DNA from 4 places in the Neorhizobium sp. BT27B genome. Region 1 is predicted to be linked to each of the others. Evidence: riboswitches for the same ligand, from Rfam matches in the RefSeq annotation. Region 1 holds a riboswitch; each other region holds the start of a gene.

Evidence for each region. Region 1 has a riboswitch for cobalamin ahead of nrdH (glutaredoxin-like protein NrdH). Riboswitches for the same ligand answer to the same signal wherever they lie in the genome.
Region 2: another riboswitch for cobalamin. It lies ahead of AAIH70_RS12910 (DUF1852 domain-containing protein); the one in region 1 lies ahead of nrdH (glutaredoxin-like protein NrdH).
Region 3: another riboswitch for cobalamin. It lies ahead of AAIH70_RS12050 (ABC transporter substrate-binding protein); the one in region 1 lies ahead of nrdH (glutaredoxin-like protein NrdH).
Region 4: another riboswitch for cobalamin. It lies ahead of AAIH70_RS20380 (DUF1636 family protein); the one in region 1 lies ahead of nrdH (glutaredoxin-like protein NrdH).

What each region holds. Positions count from the first base shown of each region.
Region 1 is NZ_JBCIYT010000004.1:379,684-384,027, reverse strand. Features, by position in the region: gene AAIH70_RS13535 (sugar ABC transporter ATP-binding protein) at 1-493, opposite strand, end outside; gene AAIH70_RS13530 (substrate-binding domain-containing protein) at 693-1,586, opposite strand; cobalamin riboswitch at 1,831-2,050, shown strand; gene nrdH (glutaredoxin-like protein NrdH) at 2,351-2,572, shown strand; gene nrdI (class Ib ribonucleoside-diphosphate reductase assembly flavoprotein NrdI) at 2,584-2,997, shown strand; gene nrdE (class 1b ribonucleoside-diphosphate reductase subunit alpha) at 2,967-4,344, shown strand, end outside.
Region 2 is NZ_JBCIYT010000004.1:240,560-244,903, forward strand. Features, by position in the region: gene AAIH70_RS12900 (HlyD family type I secretion periplasmic adaptor subunit) at 1-626, shown strand, start outside; gene AAIH70_RS12905 (hypothetical protein) at 800-1,162, shown strand; cobalamin riboswitch at 1,488-1,700, shown strand; gene AAIH70_RS12910 (DUF1852 domain-containing protein) at 1,804-2,781, shown strand; gene AAIH70_RS12915 (methionine synthase) at 2,807-3,835, shown strand; gene AAIH70_RS12920 (acyltransferase) at 4,134-4,344, opposite strand, start outside.
Region 3 is NZ_JBCIYT010000004.1:56,731-61,074, reverse strand. Features, by position in the region: gene AAIH70_RS12060 (mannitol dehydrogenase family protein) at 1-728, opposite strand, end outside; gene AAIH70_RS12055 (GntR family transcriptional regulator) at 959-1,849, shown strand; cobalamin riboswitch at 1,935-2,165, shown strand; gene AAIH70_RS12050 (ABC transporter substrate-binding protein) at 2,330-3,358, shown strand; gene AAIH70_RS12045 (FecCD family ABC transporter permease) at 3,370-4,344, shown strand, end outside.
Region 4 is NZ_JBCIYT010000007.1:294,842-299,185, reverse strand. Features, by position in the region: gene cobN (cobaltochelatase subunit CobN) at 1-1,308, opposite strand, end outside; gene cobW (cobalamin biosynthesis protein CobW) at 1,308-2,345, opposite strand; gene AAIH70_RS20380 (DUF1636 family protein) at 2,367-2,786, opposite strand; cobalamin riboswitch at 2,890-3,096, opposite strand; gene cobO (cob(I)yrinic acid a,c-diamide adenosyltransferase) at 3,210-3,824, shown strand; gene AAIH70_RS20370 (cobyric acid synthase) at 3,831-4,344, shown strand, end outside.

The DNA of each region.
Region 1 (4,344 bases):
TGGCTTCGATGCTCAAACCCTTGGCGATTTCCACCAGCTGACGCTGGGCAATCGACAAATCACCGACCTGATCACTGACCGAAACCGGCAGGCCGAGTTCCTTCACCAGTTCGGCCGCCTTGCGCACCAAAACCTTGTCGTTGATGAAACCGGCCCTGGAGGGCTCGCGGGTTGCCAGGATGTTTTCCGCAACGGTCATGTTGTTGCAGAGGCTGAGTTCCTGAAAAACGATGGTCAGGCCGGCCTTGGCGGCATCCTGCGGATTGGTCGGCGCATAAGGCTGGCCATCGAGCACGATCGAACCCGTCGTTGGCTGATAAACGCCCGCGAGAATCTTCATCAGCGTCGACTTGCCGGCACCGTTTTCGCCGAGAATGGTGTGTACGCGGCCCGGCTTCACCGTAAGCTGCATGTTCTTCAGCGCCTTCACGGCCCCGAATTCCTTGGACATGTCCTTGATCTCAAGGATCACCTTGTCGCCTGAGGTTTCCATGGCGTCACCTTTCAACGAGCGCTTCACACCACCACTGCGGTGAAAGCTGCTCCTTATTCCTGATCATGCAGATGGTGCGCCGCATCGGGCGGCTTCGAACAATCCGCAGATTTCCGGTGGCCCGCCTGGGGGAGCGGACCACCGAAGGAGGCAGTCTCAAAGCAGAGACGGCCTCATGCGCAGAGCGTCTTGGGAGGACTTACTGCTTCTTGGTGTAGACGCCGGGAACGATCGGCTGCTCGGCCGGCACTTCCTCGCCCGCCTGCAGCTTGATCGCGGTCTCGACGGCAAGCTTGCCCATCTGGTCCGGGAACTGCTGGATGACGCCGACGAAGTCCGGATCGGCATCGACTGCCTTGATGGCTTCCGGCATGCCATCGAAACCGATGACCTTGACCTTGCCGGTCAGGCCCGAAGACTTGACGGCAACGGCTGCGGCGAGAGCGGCATCGTCACCGAAACCAAAAATGCCACCGATGTCCGGGTTAGCCTGCAGCATGTTCTGGGCAACGGCCAGTGCTTCGGCGCGGGTAATGCCGGTCTGGATCGACACGATCTTGATGTCCGGGTGCTTGGCAATGGCTTCCTTGAAGCCGTTGACGCGGTTCACCACCGACTGCACCAGCGGGTAGTCGATGATTGCGACTTCGCCCTTGCCGCCAAGCTGTTCGGCCATCAGTTCACCGGCCTTGACGCCACCGGCATAGTTGTCGGTGCCGATATAGGAGGCAACCTTGGCGCCTTCGACCGGTACGTCGACGGTGATAACCTTGATGCCGGCAGCTTCGGCGCGGGCAACGGCTGCAAGTGCGCCCTTGCTGTCGACCGGCGACATGATGATGACGTCGACGCCCTTGACGATGAAGTCTTCAATGTCGGCGAGCTGCTTGTTCAGGTCCTGATTGGCGATCGAGATTTCGACCGACACGTTCTTGGCCTTGGCTTCAGCGGTGATCGCCTTGGCGAGCTCGTTATAGAATGGGTGCTGCTGCGTGAGCAGCGATGCGCCGATGCCTTCGGCATGGGCGGCAGCGGCGGCAAACGTCAGGCTTGCGGAAACCAGCAGCGTCTTTGCGAAATTCTTGAGGGTCATGTTTATTCCTCCCCGTCCTTGAGGCCTTAAAAGCACACATCCAGCCGGCGGGCCTCCTCTTGCCGGCGGATTTTTCATCATATGTCCTAAATTTTACGCGCGTCAATATTTTTGAATTCGTACGTAAATAAATTTACGTGAAAAAGTTTCTGTGACCGTGATCTTATACGGCAAGGCCGCTCGTTTTCCCCAGCCTTGATCGGGCCGAAACAACATAGTCGTTGACGGAATTTTCACCTCGTCTACTATATCTAGTGTTCAAGGTTCTTCCGATTCGCATCGGAAGCTAAGACGGGAATACGGTGCGTGAAACCCATGACGGGCGCCACAATGCCGAAGCTGCCCCCGCAACTGTAAGCGGCGAGCATCCGATCGATCAGGCCACTGACGCCAAAAGCGTTGGGAAGGCGGAACGGATGCCGTGACCCGCAAGCCAGGAGACCTGCCTTGTACGAAACGTCCACGGGCGGGGTGTCCGGAAGGTCGCGTATATGTGCGGGATGATCCTGCGCATGCGCTTCCCCGAATGTCCCGTATGAAATGCTTCGGGGTGAAGTCTTATGTTCTTGAGTTTCGATAAGCATCGATATGTCGACCAGCAAGCCGATGTCGGCCTGCTGATTTCATGTTGCGCGCAGTGGCAATGATGGACGTTTAACGTCCGGCCACGTCAGCGACGACCTTCATACCCAATATTCTTTTGCCCGGACATCGGCGGATGTCCGACCGCTTTTGCACGCCTATTCCACACGAGGGGACCGACAATGACCATCACCGTTTACAGTAAACCCGCCTGCGTCCAGTGCACCGCGACCACCCGCGCCCTCGACCGTCAGGGCATCGACTACACTATCATCGACGTGTCCGCCGATGCCGAGGCTTATGACCTCGTGCAGGGTCTCGGTTACCGACAGGTGCCCGTCGTGATTGCCGGCGAGCAGCATTGGGCAGGTTTTCGCCCTGACATGATCAGCGCCCTCGCCTGACCATCATCGCGATGGGTGAGGTCGTTTATTTCTCCACGAAATCGGAAAGCACCCACCGTTTCGTGGAAAAGCTGGGCATGAACGCCCGGCGCATTCCGATCAGCAGCGATGAGGCGCTTTGCGCGCCCAACCCGTTCGTCCTGATCGTTCCGACCTATGGCGGCGGCGAAAACAAGGGCGCCGTTCCCAAACAGGTGATCCGCTTCCTCAACGATGCGGACAACAGATCCAACATCCGCGGCGTGATTGCCGCGGGCAACACCAATTTCGGCGCAGCCTACTGCATCGCCGGGGACATCATTTCCGCCAAGTGCCAGGTGCCTTTTCTCTACAAGTTCGAGCTTCTGGGCACGCAGGAAGATGTCGACAACGTCAGACACGGATTGGAACGATTTTGGACGCGACAAACTTCGAAAAGCCAGTGAATGCGGTAAAGCCGGCCGAAGCCGCGCTCGATTACCACGCCCTCAACGCCATGCTGAACCTTTATGACGGTGAGGGAAAGATCCAGCTCGACCGCGACCGGCAGGCCGCAAAACAGTATTTCCTCCAGCATGTGAACCAGAACACGGTGTTCTTTCATAACCTGCGGGAAAAACTCGATTATCTGGTGACCGAAAGCTATTACGAGCAGGAGGTGCTGGACCAGTATGCGTTCAATTTCGTGCGCGACCTGTTCGACCACGCATATGACAAGAAATTCCGGTTCCCGACCTTTCTCGGCGCCTTCAAATATTACACCAGCTACACGCTGAAGACCTTTGACGGAAAGCGTTATCTCGAGCGTTACGAGGACCGCGTTTGCATGGTGGCGCTGGCGCTGGCGCGCGGCGATGAAAAGCTTGCCCGCGATCTCGTCGACGAGATCATTTCCGGCCGCTTCCAGCCGGCGACGCCGACCTTCCTCAATGCCGGCAAAAAGCAGCGCGGCGAACTCGTCTCCTGCTTCCTGCTGCGCGTCGAGGACAATATGGAAAGCATCGGCCGCTCGATCAATTCGGCGCTGCAGCTTTCCAAGCGCGGCGGCGGTGTGGCGCTGTCGCTCACCAATCTTCGTGAAATGGGCGCACCGATCAAGCAGATCGAGAACCAGTCCTCCGGCGTCATTCCGGTGATGAAACTGCTGGAAGACTCGTTCTCCTACGCCAACCAGCTTGGCGCGCGGCAGGGCGCGGGTGCGGTTTACCTGCATGCCCACCACCCGGACATTATGCGTTTTCTCGACACCAAGCGCGAAAATGCCGATGAAAAGATCCGCATCAAGACGCTGTCGCTCGGCGTCGTCATTCCCGACATCACCTTCGAACTCGCCCGCAACAACGAGGACATGTATCTTTTCTCACCGCATGACGTGGAGCGTGTTTATGGCGTGCCGTTCACCGAAATCTCGGTGACGGAAAAATATCAGGAAATGGTCGAGGACGGCCGTATCCGCAAGAAGAAGATCAAGGCGCGCGAGTTCTTCCAGGTGATCGCCGAGATCCAGTTCGAAAGCGGTTATCCCTACATCATGTTCGAGGACACGGTGAACCGCGCCAACCCGATCGCCGGCCGCATCACCATGAGCAATCTCTGCTCGGAAATCCTGCAGGTCAGCGATGCGAGCGAATTCAACGACGACCTCTCCTACGCGAAGATGGGCAAGGACATTTCCTGCAATCTCGGCTCGCTCAACATCGCCGCCGCCATGGACTCAACCGATTTCGGCCAGACGATCGAAACCTCGATCCGGGCGCTGACGGCCGTGTCCGAGATGAGCAACATCACCTCGG
Region 2 (4,344 bases), 140 kb from region 1:
TGATTGCCGAGATTGCCCGCGCAGCCACCCGCATTTCCGAAACCGAACTGCAGATCCTGCAACTGGATCAGGACCGCCTTGCCGAAGTGCTGACCGAGATGCGCGACATCGACAACAAGCTGGCGGAACTGGCTGAACAGCGCATTGCCGCCGAAGACCAGCTGAAGCGCATCGACATCATCGCGCCACAGGCCGGCATCGTGCATGAACTGGCTGTGCACACGATCGGCGGGGTGATTTCACCCGGCGAAACGGTGATGCAGATCGTGCCGACCGACGACAAGCTGGTGATCGACACAAAGATCCGGCCGGCCGATATCGATCAGGTCCGCGCCGGCCAGAAAGCGGGCCTGCGGTTTTCCGCCTTCAGCCAGCGCACCACGCCGGAGATCGACGGCATTGTCGAAACGGTGTCGGCCGACCTCAACCACAACCAGCAGACCGGTGAAAGCTGGTATTCGGCGCGCATCACCATTCCTCAGGATGAGCGCAACAAGCTGGGCGACCTGACGCTGGTGGCCGGCATGCCGGTGGAAACCTTTGTGCAATCGGGCGAACGATCGGCGCTTTCCTATCTGGTCAAACCGCTGACCGACCAGGTGGCACGGGCCATGCGCGAGAACTGAGGCGTTTGCCGCAGCAAAAGCGTGACATAAAAGTGCGATTGCTAAAGTTTTTTCGCAGATGCGGGAAAGCCTCTCGCGAAACATGACGGAAATCTGCTAGGCCGCTTGCGAAATATTGCATTTCCAGGGTGGCGGGACGGCTGCCCGGTTTTTCAACAAGGGCCACCAGAACCATGAACACCCGTCTTGCCGCGCTGGCTGTCGTCGCAGTCGCGCTTTCCGCATGCACCACCGCTTCTCCCCTGAAGTCGGACCCGATTTCGGCACGCTGGGTCGGCCAGTCGGCCGGCAAATTTTTTGCCGCCTATGGCCCGCAATACAGCGACGTCGCAAGCGGTTCCTCCACCGTCTACAACTGGCGTGGCGGCTACAAGCGCATCAAGATGGAAAATGGCAAGAGCGCCAGCGTCAGCTGCGCGGCGACGCTGACGGTTTCTTCGGATTACAACATCCGAGACATCCGTATCGTTGCCGATCGCCCCGGCTCCAAGGGTTCCAGCTATTGCGAAGAACTGCTGGTTCCGGCCGCCGGCTGATCCGGTTTCGGCTCGAGATTTTGGACAGGCGGCTTCGGCCGCCTGTTTGCGTTTTGGGGGTTGGATGTCTCGGGGACGAGAGAAGACGCGAGAATGCCAGGGCTGCGGTCGCCCCATTGCGGTCATCACGCATGCTCACCTGCGCCCGTCGGAATTGCGCCGATAGTCAGCCATCTATATTTGGTTGCCGCGGCCCAAGCCTGCGCCTGCGAGAATCCTCTGTTGATGCCGAATGCAATCATTTGGCCCGCACCTACAACTGCAGCAGAGACTTAACGATATAAAGATATCGTTATATGATGTTGACCGGCGACTTAACTTGCAATATGGTCACCATGCCTAAGGTTCCCCGGTCGTTGCCTGCAACGTGCCTGGGCTAAGAGGGAAGTCGGTGCTCCGTGTCATGCGGAAAAGCCGACGCTGCCCCCGCAACTGTAAGCGGCGAGCTGAAGTCCAATATGTCACTGGTTTACCCCGGGAAGACGGACGGAAGTGATGAACCGTGAGCCAGGAGACCTGCCTTTGGCGAAATAACGTCCACGGGCGGGGTGTCCCAGTGTGCCGTAGCAAAGGCTGCATCGTCGCGGCCGATCTTGCTATGCGTCCGCAGACCCATGCCCCCAACTTTATAGGGGCACAACATGTCTCAGACCTGCAGTTTCACGATCACAAGCCTACCCTTCGACGAGGATTATCGTCCTTCGGCACATACGCGCATCACCACCAATTTTGCCAATCTGGCCAGAGGCGAAAAGCGGCAGGAAAACCTGCGCAATGTCTTGGCGATGATCGATAGCCGCTTCAATGCCCTCGCACACTGGGATAATCCCAAATCTGACCGTTATTCGGTCGAGTTGGAGATCATTTCGGTCGAAATGAACCTGGATGTTGATGGCGAGAAATTTCCTCTCATCGAGATACTGAAGACGACGATCGTAGATCACAAAACCGGGGAACGTATCGAAGGCATTGTGGGGAATAACTTCTCCTCCTACGTGCGCGACTACGACTTCAGCGTGGTGCTGCCGGAGTATAACAGGAGCCTGCCTGCCTTCAGTATTCCGGCCGACTTCGGCGACCTGCATGGGAAGCTGTTCAAGTCCTTTCTGCAGTCAGATGCCTACCGGTCGCAGTTTCGCAAGCCGCCGGTCATTTGCATCAGCGCCTCGACCAGCAAGACCTATCACCGGACCGAAAATCATCACCCCGTCATGGGCGTCGAGTACCGGCAGCATGAATTCTCGTCCACCGACCAGTATTTCGGGAAAATGGGATTGCAGGTTCGCCACTTCATGCCTGCGGGCAGCGTCGCGCCGCTGGCTTTCTATTTTGTTGGCGACTTGCTGGGCGATTATTCCAATATCGAACTGATCGGCATCATCAGCACGATGGAAACGTTTCAGAGGATTTATCGCCCTGAAATCTACAATGCGAATGCAGCGGCCGGGACATTTTACCAGCCCAATCTGAAACACCAGGACTATTCGCTGACCCGGATCGCCTACGACCGCGACGAACGAAGTCGCTTGGCGGTGGATCAGGCCAAGTTCACCGAAGAACACTTCATCAAGCCATACCGCGCTGCCCTTGAGCAACTGTTTGCTCACTGCGCCGCCTGATCAACACTTAGAAGAGGTCCCCATTGTGAAGAAACTTCTCCCCACATCGACCGCCGGCAGCCTGCCGAAACCCTCTTGGCTTGCGCAGCCCGAAAAACTGTGGTCGCCCTGGAAACTGGCGGATGAGGAATTGCTGGAGGGCAAAAGAGACGCCTTGCGCCTTTCGCTGGACGATCAGCAACAGGCCGGCATCGACATCGTCAGTGATGGCGAGCAAACACGCCAACATTTCGTCACGACGTTCATCGAGCACCTCGAAGGGGTCGATTTTGCAAAACGCGAAACCGTCAGAATTCGCGATCGCTACGATGCGAGTGTCCCGACAGTTGTCGGCACTGTCTCTCGCCAGAAGCCGGTTTTCGTCGAAGACGCCAGGTTTTTGCGTCAGCAGACCAAACAGCCGATCAAGTGGGCTTTGCCGGGTCCGATGACGATGATCGATACACTCTTTGACGGGCACTATAAGAGCCGAGAAAAGCTCGCTTGGGAATTTGCCGGGATACTCAACGAGGAAGCAAGGGAACTGGAGGCGGCCGGCGTCGATATCATCCAGTTCGACGAACCTGCTTTCAACGTTTTCTTTGACGAGGTGAATGACTGGGGTGTCGCCACTCTGGAAAGGGCAATCGAAGGGCTGAAGTGCGAGACCGCCGTCCATATCTGCTACGGTTACGGCATTAAGGCCAATACGGATTGGAAAAAGACGCTTGGGTCAGAATGGCGGCAGTATGAGGAAACTCTCCCCAAACTGCAGAAATCCAGCATCGGCATGATCTCCCTCGAATGCCACAATTCTCATGTTCCGATGGATCTTCTGGAGCTTGTACGAGGGAAAAAAGTGATGGTCGGAGCCATCGATGTGGCAAGCGATACCATCGAAACCCCGGAGGAGGTCGCTGCAACGCTGCGCAAGGCGCTCAAGTTTGTCGACGCAGAAAACCTTTGCCCCTGCACCAATTGCGGCATGGCCCCTCTGTCCCGTCGTGTGGCAAGAGGCAAGCTGAATGCCTTGAGTGCAGGAGCTGAGATCGTCCGGAGAGAGCTCGCTGGCTAGTTTTCCGATTGTCTGAACCAGCGGATGGCGGCTGCCCGTCGCCACCGCACCCACCGTGATACACGCTGGATGACCTAAGAATGACTCTGCGGTCATAGCGCGGATCATCCTGAAGACTTCGAAGGATGTCCGCCTTTGCCGCATTCCTGCCAATGATGTGCTGCCCAGAGACTGTAGCCTGCTCGAGCAGTGATCAATCCATGCACATCGTGGGTTTTCCGAGCCACGTTTCAATCACACCATGCCCGGTGCTCGCACGGCGTCATTGCCCTTTAAGAACCCACCTTTTCGAAGCCCTTCATAACCCCATGCCGACCGCGCGGGTGCGATGCACACCCTTCGGCGTGAAGGCAAATTTTTCTTCCACCCCCAGAAGATCGGCCGCCAGATGCAGGGTCGACAGCCACATTTCCGTGCCCTGAAGGCCGGGGTTCTGGCGGTCTGCAAACGCAAAGCCCCTGCCCGTCTGCCATCTCTCGGCGCCACGCAGAATGACGTTTTCGGCAATC
Region 3 (4,344 bases), 320 kb from region 1:
TTGTCGGTCAGCACGATCGACGGATGCGTGCAGGGCAGGTTGAGGCCGGGGCTGCGTTCGATCGCCCACAATGCGTATGGTTCTGCGACGGCGCCGACCGGTTCGATCGGCTCGGAGACGATGCGGTCCACCAGCGTATTCGCGAAAACCACCTTCTCTTCCAGCCATGCGAGGAACGCGGCATCCGCGCCGCTCTTTTGCACGAGATCGCGGATGATGCCCTTCAGCACGGGGCCATTGCCGTTGATCAGTTCGCAAGGGAGAATGATGATCGGCTTTGCTGTTCTGCCGAAGCGCGCGTGCAGAAGCTGGGCGAGTTTGCCGGGGAATGATGGGCGCGGTGACAGGACGTCCAGTTCGGTGCCTGTTGCCTCCGCCGATATGTCGTAACCGGAATCGCCGGTATTGGAGAGGATGAATTCCGCCTGTTCGCAGAACAGATTGACGACCTCAGCCCAATTGCCGGCAACGGACAGGCCGCGTTCGACGCTTTTGACCGCAACGGTGCGTTCGACAGCGTGTCCGTCTTCCAGCCCGCGAATGATGACCGGAAAACCGGCAGGGTCCGTGAAAGCGGCCAGCCGCCCGGCGCGCTCGGCAGAGCCCGATGTCTGCACGATAACCACCGGCAGAACATGCTGTCCTGCCTGTTTTGCCTCATGCAGGAAAAAATCCGCATGCGCCTGGAGAAAACGGCTGGTGCCGAATTGTAAAATGATGCCCGTCATGGACGCTCCGCCCTGATTTGGTAATTCTTTGAAATGATGACCAGTCGAGGCGTGACGAGCGCGCAGCATCGCAATTCGCGTGGCATGTCTTCCTCTCCCGTAACATGCAGTAAACTGTTCTTTTGGGATAAAAGACAATCGCCTTGCAGGCAATTTGTTTTTTATATAAAAAGAGCAGTTATAAAAAACAGCTTCTGCCAAGTGTCATTTCAAGGCGCCCTTTTCCGGTCATGAAAACCAACGCCCTCTTCAAACGCAGCTATAATCAGGCCCTCGACATGCTGGCCGCCACACAGGTGGAGGCCGCGCTGCCATCGGAGCCGGCCATGGCTGCGACACTTGGCATCAGTCGGACGACTGTGCGTGCGGTGCTGGCGGCGCTCGCCATGCGCGGCATCATCACCATAGACGGGCGTGCCAAGCAGCTGTTGCGCCTGCCGAAGCGTAACGACTACATTGCCGATGCCGATCTGGAGCCGCTGGCCGACATGGTGGAGCGCAAGTTCATGGCATGGCTGGTCGGGCCCGATTGCAGCCCCGGCCATACGATCAATGGTCTTGATCTTGCCCGGCAGTTCGGCGTGTCGACATCGGCCATTCGCGATTGCCTCGGAAAATTCAGCCATTTCGGCCTGTTGGAACGACAGAGCAACGGCCGCTGGCGCACGCTTGGCCTGACCGTCGATTTCGTCGCGGAACTGTTCGATATGCGCGAATTGATCGAGTTCCGGGCTGTCGATCGATTTGTGGCGCTGCCGAAGGATGATCCGCTCTGGGGCGATTTGTCTCTGCTCGCGGATGAACATCACGCCCTGCTCGACGATTTCGAGCGCCGCAATCGCGAGTTTTCCGATCTCGATCACCGGTTTCACAAGCTGGTCGACAGCGTCGTTCCCAACCGGTTTCTCGGCAATATCCAGGGCGTGATGTCGGTGATTTTTCACTATCACTACCAGTGGAACAAAAAGGACGAGAGCGCCCGCAATCATCGGGCTCTGGGGGAGCATCTGGCCTATATCGAGGGATTGCGGAGTGGGGACCTTTCCCAGGCGCGCGAAAGCTGCCGCCTGCATCTGCACACGGCCCGTTCAACTATGCTGGCTTCCATCAATCCCGGCTGATGGTATGGAAATCCTCAGTATACAACTTGACTGTAATGATATTACATAACATACACTATTGGCATTGACGGCGGGCGCATCTGCCAGCTAAGTCAGCGTCGACGGTTTCCAACGCCAAAAGCAATGGGATTAATAGGGAACACGGTGCGGACCTTGACCGGACCAATGCCGTGGCTGCCCCCGCAACTGTAAGCGGATCACCGTCCATCCTCGAGATGCCCGAAGGGTATCTGGCCACTGTGTCGTGATCGGCATGGGAAGGCAGGTGGACGTCATGTTCGTGAGCCAGGAGACCTGCCGTCAGGACAGAGCTATCGTTACGGGCGGGGATGCCCGGAAGAGGACCACGTTATGATGCTTCCGAGCGCTTATGCGCACTCCATGGTCTTTATCCCTCATCCGTCGATGTCGGCTGTCTGCCGGCAGGTGCTGTGACACGCCTTGCCGCTTCCCATCGATCACACCCTTCAAGGAGAGACCATGTTTCATTTTACGCGCCGGGCGTTGAGCGCTGGCCTTTTGGCTGCCGCTTCATTGTCATTGGCCACCACCGTGTCTGCTGCCGAAACGCAATATCCATTGACGATCAAGAATTGCGGCCTTGAGCTGACATTCAAGCAGGCGCCCTCGAAAACCGTTTCGGTTGGCCAGAGTGTCACGGAAGTTCTTTATCTGCTCGGTCTCTCCGACAAGGTGGTCGGTACTGCGCTCTGGGTCAGCCCGGTGCTGAAGGGTTTTGAAGAGGTCAATGCCAAGGTCGAGCGCCTTGCCGATAATGATCCGAGCTTTGAAGCAGTGATCGGCAAGAAACCTGATCTAGTTACCACCCAGTTCCAGTGGCAGATCGGCCCGGAAGGTGTGGTTGGTACCCCGGCACAGTTCGCCGAACTCGGCGTGCCGGTTTACACATCGCCGGCCGATTGTGTTGGCAAGGACAATTCCGGTGGTGGCGATGGCGTGCGCACCGGCGTCTTTTCGATGGAGCTGATCTATCAGGAAATCCGCGATCTGGCGGTCATCTACAATGTTCAGGATCGTGGTGAGGAAGTTGTAGCCGACCTGAAAAAACGTGAGGACGCCGCGCGCAAAAAGATCGCGTCGGCGGATGGCAAGCTTTCGGCTGTCTTCTGGTTCTCCAGCGCCGAACTCGATATCGATCCTTACGTTGCCGGCCGTCATGGCGCGCCGGGCTACATCATGTCGGCGCTCGGCATCAAGAATGTCATCGAAAGCGATGAGGAATGGCCAACCGTCGGCTGGGAAACCATCGCCAAGGCCAACCCGACCATCATCGTTGCCGGCAAGATGGATCGCCGTCGTTTCCCGGCCGATGATGTTGCCGTCAAGCACGCGTTCCTGAGGGAAGACCCGGTTGCCAGCCTGATGCCGGCCTTCAAGCAAGGCCATGTGGTTGAAATGGATGCGCAGGCCATGAACCCGACCATTCGCACGATCGAAGGTCTGGAAGTGCTGGCTGATGCGGTCGCCTCTGCCGGTCTGGCCAAATAAAGCCGATCGCAGTGAAACGCATTCCAGCAAAACTTGGAGGGACAGGCGCCGCAGTTGCGGCGCTCGTTCTTCTTCTGGTGGCGCTGATTGCCGGTGCGGCGATCGGCGAAACCTCCATTCCCTTCGATGTGGTGGTGAAAACGGTTGCCAATCGGATGCTCGGTGCGGGTTATCCGCTTGAGCCTCTCGATGAAGGCATCGTCTGGAGCTATCGCCTCAGCCGCGCCGTCGTTGCCGCCTGTTGCGGCGCGTCGCTGGCGCTGGCCGGTGCGGTGCTGCAGTCGCTTTTGCGCAATCCGTTGGCAGACCCCTACATCCTCGGTATTTCGGCCGGTGCCTCCACCGGTGCTGTCGCCGTTGCCCTTCTCGGTTTCGGGGCCGGCATGCTGACCATGCCGATGGGCGCGCTTGCGGGCGCTCTCGCCGCCTTCCTGCTCGTCAGCCTTCTGGCCGTGCGCGCCGGCAGCGGCAGCAATGCCATCATTCTCGCCGGTGTCGCCGGCTCGCAGATGTTCAACGCAATCACCTCCTTCGTCGTCACCAAGTCGGCGACGGCGGAACAGGCGCGCGGCATCATGTTCTGGCTGCTCGGCAACCTGTCCGGCGTGCGCTGGCCGGATGTCGGTCTGGCGCTGCCGGTCACCATCATTGGCCTGCTGATCTGCCTCTGGCATGTCCGCGCGCTCGATGCCTTCGCCTTCGGCAATCAGGCCGCCGCCTCGCTCGGCATCCGGGTGCGCCGGGTGCAGGTCGTGCTGATCTGTACGGCGGCGGCGATGACGGCAGCGATGGTGTCGCTGGTCGGCTCGATCGGCTTTATCGGTCTGGTCATCCCGCATGCGGCTCGGCTGATCGTCGGCGTCCGGCATGGTCGGCTGTTGCCGGTCACGGCTCTGGTCGGCGCTATTTTCATGATTGTCGCCGACATACTGTCGCGCACCATCATTTCCGGTCAGGTTCTGCCGATCGGTGTCATCACCGCATTG
Region 4 (4,344 bases), on a different contig from region 1:
GCCATCAAGCTGCTGCAGCAGGCTTTTGGCATCCGCCGGAATATTTTCGACGTCATAACCGGCATGCCGCAGCTGGCTCAGCATTTCCAGCACGCTTTGCGGCACGTCCAGTCCGACGGCATAACCGGTGCGTCCCGGCGCGCCGGGATAATCCGGCAGAAGGATGACGATGCGGCGATTTTTTCGCTCCGCCTTCTGTAGCCGCAAAAGGCCGGCTATCCGTCCCGCCACCTGCGCCACCCGGTCCGGCTCTGGCCGGTTGATCAGCCCGGCAAATCCCAGTTCGTCCGCGTTGCGCGCATCCTTGAACGACACCGCACCGGCGAGAATGCGTCCATCCAGTTCCGGCAGAACCACATGCATGGCGAGATCCGCCGGTCCCAGCCCGCGCCGGTTTTCAAGCCAGGCGTCGCGACGGGTGGTGGCAACGATCACCTGCAGAACCGGCACGCCGATGCGGTCGAACAGTGTTTTGCCCTCGTCATCCGCGCCACTGGCAAAGGCGGTGGCAGTGATGATCGCCGAGGGTTTTATCGCTGCCATCGCCGTTTCGACGAAAGTGAGCGATGCCCTGTCTTTCAAGCCGGCGACAAAAACCGGCACCGCCCGAATGTTCTTATTCCCCAAGGCATCGAACAAGGCATCGATCGGCGCGACGTCACTGGCCAGCAGCATGGATCGATAAAACAGGATCGGCACGATGGCCGCACCCGGCATCGCGGCCAGAAGCGTATCCGCAGTTTCGCAAACGCCACGGCCGGGATGATAGAACCCGGCTTTTGGCACGCTTACCGCATCGGCCGCCTCCGCCGCCTTGCCCTGAACAAGCCCGACCATTCGCGTGGCCAGAAACACCATGTTTTCCGGACCGCCCTCGCGAAAATAGGAGAGCAGCCGGTCGAGTTCGGCGGCCGAAACTGTCGAGCCCGCGGCCAGCCGCGCGTCGCGCTCGCTGCATTCTCCGGGCAGCATGATGAGCGTCACGCCGCGCGCGCGCGTCATGCGGGCCAGTTCGTCGGCGCCATAAGGCCAGCGGTCATGGCCGCCGAGGATACGCACGAGAATGAGCTTGGCGTGACGCGCCACCTTGTCGATCCACAGATCGACCGACATCGGGTGGCGCAGTTCGGAAATATTGGCGAGCCTGAGCGACGGCATGCTTTCGCCGCCCTTGGCCCATGCGGAGGCAATGCCGTTCAGATCGCTGTCGGTAAAGGACAGCACCACCACGTCGCCCGGCGTCTGGTCGAGGTCGACCGGTTCGATCAGGTCGTCAAGAGACGAGGACGTGGTGGCGAGGATATGCATCAGGCCGCCAGGATCTTTTCGATCTTGGCCGCATCGATGCCCTTTTCGCCGATGACGACGAGACGCGAACGGCGCTCTTCATTGGCTGCCCAGGGGCGGTCAAAGTAGTGGTTGACGCGCGGGCCGACGGCCTGCACGAGAAGACGCATCGGCTTGCCGGCCACTTCCACATAACCCTTGATGCGCAGCACCTTTTCCGCCGCCGTCACATCGGCGATGCGCTGGCTGAGTTCAGCCGGATCGGTGATCGCCGGCATATCCAGAACAAAGCTGTCGAAATCGTCGTGTTCGTGGTCCAGCTCGTCGTCGTGATGGGTCTTGCGGTTCTCGATATCGTCTTCGACGGCCAGGCCCAGACCGATGAATACGGCCGGATCGACCACGCCATTGGAGGCCGGCACGATGCGCACGGCGCGCGGCAGATGTTCGGTCACATGCGCGGTGGCGATCGCCAGACCCTTTTCATCGAGAAGATCGGCCTTGGTCAGGATCACGAGATCGGCGCAGGCGATCTGGTCTTCAAACACTTCCTCGACCGGGTTGTCATGGTCCAGACTATCGTCCTCGGCGCGCTGGGCGGCCAGCGCTTCCATGTCGTCGGCGACGCGGCCTTCGGCCAGTGCCAGACCATCGACCACAGCGACAACGCCATCGACGGTGACGCGGCTTTTCACGCTCGGCCACTGAAATGCCTGGATCAGCGGCTTGGGGAGGGCGAGGCCGGACGTCTCGATCAGGATATGGTCGACCTTCGGCTCAAGCGCAAGAATCCTGTCGATTGCCGGCACAAAGTCGTCGGCCACGGTGCAGCAGATGCAGCCATTGGCCAGCTCGACGATATTGTCGTCCGGGCAGTTTTCGATGCCGCAGCTTTTCAGGATTTCGCCGTCGATGCCGACATCGCCGAACTCGTTGACAATAACGGCAAGGCGCTTGCCTTCGAGGTTCTGCAGCGTGTGGCGCAGAAGCGTGGTCTTGCCGGCGCCGAGAAAGCCGGTGACGACGGTGCAGGGAATACGGGCGAGATTGGCGGTCATGAGCTTTTCCTGAATGTCGGTCTATGCGTTGAAATCGAAGGGCGGAATACGGGCGATCATGTTGCGCTTGAGACAGTCCGGCCGGCCCTTCCAGGGCATCAGGCCGTCGGCCGAGGTGGCGATCAGTTCGGCGCCGGTGATCAGGTCGGCGGCGTTTTCGAGGTCGAGATGGCCGAATACATAGGTCCAGCCGTCCTGCCGTGCGATCACGGCGCTTGGGCCGCGCTTGCAGTTGGAAAGGCAGCTGACGCTTTTGATAGTGACGTTCGGCACCTGTTCAGCCGCTGCTTCCACGGTTGCGTTGAGCAGATGCGTGCCCTGACTAGGTTCCTCGGTCGAGCCTTCGCTGGCGCGGCAGCTGGCGCACACAAAAATCGTTACCGCCGGCGTTTTTGCAGCGGGGTCAGTTTTCTGGTCGTCGTCGGGCTGGAAGAAATCCAAGCATCTACCCCGTCTAATTCAAAACATGCGGGGTGCGGGCGCGATGACTGGATGCCGGTCGCGCCTGAAAAAAACATCCTTGCCGGAGCACCCCGCCCGGCTGGAATTTCTGTCTCTGACGGCAGGTCTCCTGGCTTGCGGATCGTCGCCCTATCGCCGCCTTCCCGAAATCGCTTTCAGTGGCGTGGTGCGGGGCTAACCGCCTACAGTTGCGGGGGCAGCCGTGGTTTGAAGCCTGAAGACCGGCCGTACCACGTTCCCTCTTAGCTTTCCCCGTTGCCGGGAAAAGACCGTCACCCTTTCCCTAGGCGTCGGTACACGCAGTGTCAATGCAAACGCCCTTGTAGACGGCATGGATTGCCGCGCGAAACGAATCCCCTATAGTCCGCGCTTCCCGAAACGAGCCGTCGCCGAGGAGCCGAAATGAAAGAGATCGACCAGCAGGAAGCCGAGCGCCACCAGCGCAAGATGGCCAATCGCAAGGCGGTGCAGGATGCCGAAGTGGCGGAAAAGACTTTGGAAAAAGGTCTGCTGATAGTCAATACCGGCCCCGGCAAGGGCAAGTCGACGGCGGCCTTTGGTCTGGCGCTGCGCATGCTCGGCAATGGCCGACGCGTCGGTGTCGTGCAGTTCATCAAGGGCGCATGGGAAACCGGCGAACGGCCGGCGCTGGAACTGTTTGGCGATCGCGTCGAATGGCACACGATGGGCGAGGGATTTACCTGGGAAACGCAGGACCTGAAGCGCGATGTCGCGGCCGCCGAACGCGCCTGGGCCAAGGCTGAGGAACTGATGGCCGATCCGTCCATCGGGCTTCTTCTGCTCGATGAACTCAACATCGCGCTGCGTTACGATTATCTCGACCTCGATGTCGTCATCGCCTCGCTGAAGGCACGCCGCGAGGACCTGCATGTCGTCATCACCGGCCGTAATGCCAAGCCTGCCTTGATCGAGGCGGCCGATACGGTGACCGAAATGTCGCTGGTCAAACATCACTTCAAGGCGGGCGTAAAAGCCCAGTCCGGCATCGAGTTTTAAAAAATCATGACCGCACGCGCGCTGATGTTTCAGGGAACCGGCTCGGATGTCGGCAAGTCGCTGCTTGTCGCAGGCCTTGCGCGTGCGCTGACCAATCGTGGCCTCAAAGTGCAGCCGTTCAAGCCGCAGAACATGTCCAACAACGCGGCGGTGACGGCGGATGGCGGCGAGATCGGCCGCGCGCAGGCCCTGCAGGCGCGGGCGGCAAAGGTGCCGCTGTCGGTGCATATGAACCCGGTTCTGCTGAAACCGCAGAGCGAGGTCGGGGCGCAGGTCGTGGTGCAGGGCCGCGTGCAGGGCAATGCGAAAGCATCCGAATATCAGGGCATGAAGGCGGCGTTGATGCCGCGTGTCATGGAAAGCTTTGAACTTCTGAAATCACAGGCCGATATCGTTCTGGTCGAAGGCGCCGGCAGCGCCTCGGAAGTCAATCTGCGCCGCAACGACATTGCCAATATGGGCTTTGCTCGCGCTGCCGATGTGCCGGTCATCCTGATCGGCGATATCGACCGCGGCGGCG